Regions from separate parts of the Stenotrophomonas genospecies 5 genome, predicted to be linked through region 2. Evidence: riboswitches for the same ligand, from Rfam matches in the RefSeq annotation. Region 2 holds a riboswitch; the other holds the start of a gene.
The links. A riboswitch is a leader RNA that binds a small molecule or an ion and turns the genes downstream of it on or off. The one in region 2 is predicted to bind glycine.

Region 1 (3,400 bases), 660 kb from region 2:
CGGCCAGGAAGGCGGCGTGGCTCAGCTTTGCCGTCGTCGGCGGCGGCCCGACCGGCGTCGAACTGGCGGGCACCCTGGCCGAGATTGCACGCCATACGCTGCGCAATGAATTCCGCCACATCGATCCGGCCAGCGCCAAGGTGCGCCTGGTGGAAGCCGGTCCACGCGTGCTGTCCTCGTTCCCGGAAGTGCTCTCGCTGAAGGCGCGCCGGCAGCTGGAAAAGCTGGGTGTGGAAGTGCTGACCGGAACGCCGGTGAGCAACATCGACAGCCAGGGCTTCACGCTGGGTGACCAGTTCGTGCCGGCGCGCACCGTGGTGTGGGCGGCCGGCGTGGCCGCCTCGCCGCTGGCGCGCACGCTGGACGTGCCACTGGACCGTGCCGGGCGCGTGCAGGTGCAGCCGGACCTGACCCTGCCCGGGCATCCGGAACTGTTCGTGGCCGGCGATCTGGCCGCGGTGAACCAGGCCAACGGCAAGCCCGTGCCCGGCGTAGCGCCCGCCGCCAAGCAGATGGGCAAGTACGTGGCCGAGGTCATCCGTGCACGCCTGCACGGCAGGCCGGAGCCCGGGCCCTTCAAGTACGCGGACTACGGCAACCTGGCCACCATCGGCCGCATGGCCGCCATCGTGCACCTGGGGCGCCTGCAGCTGTCGGGCGTGCTGGCCTGGTGGTTCTGGCTGGCCGCGCACGTGTTCTTCCTGATCGGCTTCCGCAACCGCATCGTGGTGCTGCTGAACTGGGCGGTGGCGTATTGGAGCTACCAGCGCAGCGCACGCATCATCTTCGGCGATGACCAGGATGACCGCCGGCCGAAACGGTAGCGCAGGTCTGCAACGGGGTCTGATCCCCTTCCTGCGGAAAGGGATCTGACCCCACGTCGCGTCGCGACTGACTGCGATGCGCCGTGCCTGGGCACGGCGCTACAAAGATGCGGAATCCAATGCCTGCAACCACGCCAGCTTGCGCTCGCGCGGCAGCTGTTTGAGCTGCCATTCGGCGCGCGAGGCGGCGGAGCGGTCCGGGTACTCGCGCACGGCCAGGATGCGCAGCGGCGGGCGGGCCCGGGTGTAGCGCGCCCCCGTACCGGCGCGATGGGCGGCGAAACGCGCGTCCACGTCGGTGCTGATGCCAGCGTAGTAGCTGCCATCGCGGCATTCGAGCAGGTACAGGAACCACGGGCGGTGGGACGGGGCCATGCCGGGATTATGCCGTGCTGCACCGCAGCGGATATACTGCCCGCGAATGCAGGAGAGAGGCGCCGCGTTGGCGCCCGCCGAAGGCGCAGGCTCCCATGATCGCTCAGGCCGGTGGGCTGGAATCCCACCAACCATGCATTCGACTCGCCGAGCTGGAGAGAGGTCACCGGGCATGCCCGGTACGATCCGCCGAAGGGGCACGCGGCCTACGCCACTGAACTCTCAGGCAAAAGGACAGCGGGAGCGGCACCGGTCATCGTCATCCCGTCATTGCGCAGGCAATGGCGGCGTCCGCGCATGGCCGGCCCCATCGCGTCCGGAGCCTGTTCCATGTTGCTGTCCATCATCTACCTGATCGCCATTTCCGCCGAAGCCATGACCGGCGCACTGTCCGCGGGACGCCGCCGCATGGATCTGTTCGGCGTGGTCATGATCGCCTGCGTTACCGCGCTCGGCGGTGGTTCATTGCGCGACATCCTGCTTGGCCACTATCCGCTGGGCTGGGTCAAACATCCCGAGTACCTCGGCTTCACCGTGTGCGCGGCGCTGATCGCCACTTGGGTCGCACGCTGGATGCACCACTTCCGCCGCACCTTCCTGGTGCTCGACGGCCTGGGCCTGATCGCCTTCACCCTGATCGGTTGCTCGATCGCACGCGAGGCCGGTCATGCCACGCCGATCGTGCTGATCGCCGGCATGCTGACCGGCGCGTTCGGCGGCGTGCTGCGCGACATTCTGTGCAACGAAGTGCCCCTGATCTTCCAGAAGGAGCTGTACGCGATCATCGCGCTGCTGACCGGCGCCGCCTATCTGCTGCTGCTGCACTGGAACGTGTCCGATGCCACGGCCATCCTGTGCTGCCTGGCGGGCGGCTTCGCCCTGCGCCTGCTGGCGATCCATTACCGCTGGGAAATGCCGAAGTTCGTGTATCACGACGAAGTGCATTGAACGATGGCGTGTTCGCCGGGCGTGGCCCGGCGCTCCCCTTCGTGCCCTGCACCACCCCGGCGATGGACCTGGCGCTGTCGCTCATGCGCAGCGCCAGGCGCATCGCCGGTGCGGACGGGCCGGTCTCCAACTCCGACCGGCCCTGATCGCGGCCGCACCCCCGCAGGCGCAGGCCGCCATCCACACACATGCCGCGCTCAGGCGGCTTCTGACACCGTCACTTCGCGACGGGCGCGCACGGCCGCAGCCAGTCGCTCCAGCACCGTCACGGTGGTGTCCCAGTCGATGCAGCCATCGGTGATGCTCTGTCCGTAGACCAGCGGCTGGCCTTCCACCAGTTCCTGCCGGCCTCCCACCAGATGGCTCTCGATCATCACGCCCACGATGCGCTGTTCGCCGTCCTCCAGCTGAACGGCGATGTCTTCGATCACCTTCGGCTGGTTTTCCGGGTTTTTCAGGCTGTTGGCATGGCTGGCATCGATCATCAGCCGCGTCGGCAGCCTGGCCTTGGCCAGTGCCTGGCAGGCATCGGCCACGCTGGCCGCGTCATAGTTCGGCTGCTTGCCGCCGCGCAGGATCACATGGCAATCCGGGTTGCCGGTGGTCGAAACGATGGCGGTGCCGCCCTGCTTGGTCACCGACAGGAAGTGATGCGGGTTGGAGGCCGCGCCGACCGCATCGGCCGCGATCTTGACGTTGCCATCGGTGCCGTTCTTGAAGCCCACCGGGCACGACAGGCCGGAGGCCAGTTCGCGGTGCACCTGGCTTTCGGTGGTGCGTGCGCCGATCGCGCCCCATGCCACCAGGTCGGCGATGTACTGCGGCGAGATCACGTCAAGGAATTCAACGCCGGCCGGCAGGCCCAGCTTGTTGATGTCGCGCAGCAGGCCGCGGGCAATGCGCAGGCCCTTGTCGATCCGGAAGCTGCCGTCCAGGTCCGGGTCATTGATCAGGCCCTTCCAGCCCACCGTGGTGCGCGGCTTCTCGAAGTACACGCGCATCACGATCTCCAGCTCGCCGGCCAGCGCGTCGCGCAGAGGCTTCAAGCGCTGTGCGTACTCGATGGCCGCATTCGGATCGTGGATCGAACACGGGCCGACCACGACCGCCAGGCGATCGTCGCGGCCATGCAGGATCTGGTGCAGGGCCGCGCGCGAAGCACTGACGGTGTCGGAGGCTTCATCGTCACACGGCAGCATCGCCAGCAGCTGGGCAGGCGGTGTGAGCGGTTCGATGGTGCGGATGCGCAGGTC
Region 2 (3,400 bases):
GCTTCCTTGCGGCGGCGCTGGTCGCGGCGGATCTTGGAGGAGATGGACATGGGCGCTACCGCTGCGTGGGGGGCGCAAGGATAACGCACCCCGGCCGTTGCGCCGCTTCACGTCGCCTGGCGCGCGCCGCGGCGCAGCCCGCGAGCCGTCGCCGCCGTGGGCTCACGCCTCCGTGCAGGTCGCCTGGGCGGTGCGCTCGCGCAGATGCTCCCAGTACCAGAACACAAACCCGGCGGCGAAGAAGCCGGCCTGGCCCAGCGCCAGATGCAGCGGGCTGGCACTGAGCAGGGGCGACACGACGCCGGCCACCACGGTGCTGACCATCAGCTGCGCGAAGGCCTGCAGCGACGAGGCCAGGCCGCGCTGGTGCGGATACATGTCGAGCACGGCCAGCGCCAGGATCGGGAAGATCAGCGCCATGCCCATGCCGCCCAGGAAAATGGGCAGTACCGCCCACGGCAGCGCGAACTGCGGCGCCAGCACCACGTAGCCGACGTTGAGCAGTGTCGACAGCGCGCACAGGGAGAAGCCGATGGTCACCTGCCGGGTCGGCGTGGTGTGCCCGGCCATGCGCCCGGACAGGAACGCGCCGGCCGTCATGCCACCGATGGTGGGAATGAACAGCCAGGCGAAGTCGCCTTCGCCCAGATGCAGGTGCTGCATCACGAACACCGGCGCGGACGCGATGTACAGGAAAATGCCGCCGAAGCCGATGCTGCCGGCCAGTGCCAGGCGCAGGAAACGCGGGTTGAAGCCGATGCGCACATAGTCACGCAGCAGTGCGCGCGGCGACAGCGGTACCCGCGCCTCCGGCGGATGCGTTTCCGGCAGGAAGCGCGCGGTGGCCACCAGCAGCAGCAGCGAGAACACCACGAGGAACCAGAAGATCAGCGGCCAGCCGGCACCGCTGAGCAGAATCCAGCCACCGATGATCGGGGCGATGGCCGGCGCGATGCCGAACAGCATCGAGACCTGGCTCATCAACCGCTGGGCGTCATGGCCGTGGTACAGGTCACGGATCACCGCGCGGCCGACGATCATGCCCACGCCCGCCGACAGGCCCTGCAGCGCGCGGAACGCCAGCAGGGTCGGCAGGTCAGTGGACAGCGCGCAGCCGACCGAGGCCCCGGCAAATACCACCAGGCCACCGAGGATCACCCGCTTGCGGCCCCAGGCATCGGACAGCGGCCCGTGCGCCAGGCTCATCAGGCCATAGAACAGCAGGTAGACGCTGATGGTCTGCTGGACGGCCACCTCATCCACCGCCAGGCGCTGGGCCAGCTGCGGGAAGGCCGGGAAAATGGTGTCGATGGAGAACGGGCCGAACATGGCCAGGCCCGCGAGCAGCAGGGCCATGCGACGGGTGGACGGAGCAACAGCGGCGGTCATGTGAACGGTGTCCGGCAAGGCCATGCGCGGCACGCACGGCGGGCGCCGGTCCCGCTGCAGCAGGGACGGCGCCAGATGAATTCGGGTATCCGCCCATGATAGGCGGGGAATTCGCCCGATGCCATGCAGCACCGCACAAAACGCATGCCCCGGGCCACCGGCCATTCAGGCGCCGGCGCTGCCCGGGCGGCCCCGGCAGCAGGCCATAACCGGCTATAATCGGCGGGCAACACGGTGGGAGAAGCGGAACACCGCTGCCGAAGGCGCAACGCCCGTAATCGCTCAGGCCCGATACCACCCGCAACACAACTCTGGAGAGACCGGTTCGATCCGGCGCCGAAGGGGCACGAAGCTGCGGCCAGCCGCGCTTCCAAACTCTCAGGCAAAAGGACAGAGGGGCGCCCCGCAGCCCGCCATCCGGCGGCTTGTGCCCGTGCGTGTGCCCTTTCCTGACGGATCCTTCGCCATGTCCCAGAACACCCCTTCCCTGCGTGAGCTCGAGCACCACAGTGCGTTCGTCGAGCGCCATATCGGCCCCAATGACGCCGAGATCGCGCAGATGCTCGACGTCGTCGGCCACGCGTCGCTGGATGCGATGACCGATGCCATCGTGCCGGCCAAGATCAAGTCGCCGGCAGCGCTGGCGCTGCCGGAGTCGATCACCGAAGTGGAGGCGCTGGCGAAGATCCGCGCGATCGCCGACAAGAACACCGTGCTGCGCAGCTTCATCGGCCAGGGGTATTACGGCACCCACACGCCGAACGTGATCCTGCGCAACATCCTGGAAAACCCGGCCTGGTACACCGCCTACACCCCGTACCAGGCAGAGATCTCGCAGGGCCGCATGGAAGCGCTGATCAACTTCCAGACCCTGTGCGCCGACCTCACCGGCATGGAGATCGCCAACGCCTCGCTGCTGGACGAAGCCACCGCAGCGGCCGAAGCGATGACCCTGGCCAAGCGTTCGGCCAAGTCGAAGTCGGACACCTTCTTCGTGCACGATGCCGTGCACCCGCAGACCCTGGAGCTGCTGCGCACCCGCGCCGAGCCCATGGGCATCGTGCTGCGCGTCGGCACGCCGGCCGAAGCGCTGGAAGCAGACAGCTTCGGCGTGCTGCTGCAGTACCCGGATACGTTCGGCCAGGTGGCCGACTACCGGGCACTGGTCGAGGCCGTGCATGCACGCGGCGGCCTGGTCGCCGTGGCCACCGATCTGCTGGCGCTGACCCTGCTCGCCGCACCGGGCGAATGGGGCGCGGACATCGTGGTCGGCAACAGCCAGCGTTTCGGCGTGCCGTTCGGCTTCGGTGGCCCGCACGCGGCGTTCATGGCCTGCCGTGACGCCTACAAGCGCTCGATGCCCGGCCGCCTGATCGGCGTCTCGATCGATGCGCAGGGCAACCCGGCCTACCGCCTGACCTTGCAGACCCGCGAGCAGCATATCCGCCGCGAGAAGGCCACCTCCAACATCTGTACCGCACAGGTCCTGCTGGCGGTGATGGCCTCGATGTACGCCGTCTACCACGGTCCGGAAGGCCTGACCCGCATCGCCCGCCGCACGCACCGCCTGGCCGCGATCCTGGCCGCCGCACTGCGCAAGGCCGGCGTGCAGGTTGCTGGCGACTTCTTCGACACCCTGCACGTCACCGGTGTGCACGCCGATGAGATCCACGCCAAGGCGCGCGCCGCCGGCTACAACCTGCGCGCGATCGACAGCGACTCGGTCGGCATCAGCCTGGACGAGACCGCCACCCGCGCCGATGTGGTTGCGCTGGCCGCCGTCTTCGGTGCCCAAGCCGATGTGGATGCGCTGGATGCCAGCACCGCCGACGCGCTGCCGGCCGGGCTGCTGCGCCAGTCCGCGTTCCTGACCCATCCGGTGTTCAACACGCACCACAGCGAGCACGAACTGCTGCGCTACCTGCGTTCACTGGCCGACAAGGACCTGGCGATGGACCGCACGATGATCCCGCTGGGCTCGTGCACCATGAAGCTCAACGCCACCGCCGAG

Region 1: linked by a shared signal. The riboswitch ahead of ACX9OW_RS13085 (trimeric intracellular cation channel family protein) and the one ahead of gcvP (aminomethyl-transferring glycine dehydrogenase) in region 2 are both predicted to bind glycine.

What each region holds. Positions count from the first base shown of each region.
Region 1 covers NZ_JBTMUW010000001.1:2,844,921-2,848,320, forward strand. Annotated here, with positions in the region: gene ACX9OW_RS13075 (NAD(P)/FAD-dependent oxidoreductase) at 1-824, shown strand, start outside; gene ACX9OW_RS13080 (GIY-YIG nuclease family protein) at 924-1,199, opposite strand; glycine riboswitch at 1,239-1,328, shown strand; glycine riboswitch at 1,342-1,447, shown strand; gene ACX9OW_RS13085 (trimeric intracellular cation channel family protein) at 1,530-2,147, shown strand; gene ACX9OW_RS13090 (3-deoxy-7-phosphoheptulonate synthase) at 2,345-3,400, opposite strand, start outside.
Region 2 covers NZ_JBTMUW010000001.1:2,188,141-2,191,540, forward strand. Annotated here, with positions in the region: gene ACX9OW_RS10200 (hypothetical protein) at 1-50, opposite strand, end outside; gene ACX9OW_RS10205 (multidrug effflux MFS transporter) at 163-1,389, opposite strand; glycine riboswitch at 1,691-1,793, shown strand; gene gcvP (aminomethyl-transferring glycine dehydrogenase) at 1,856-3,400, shown strand, end outside.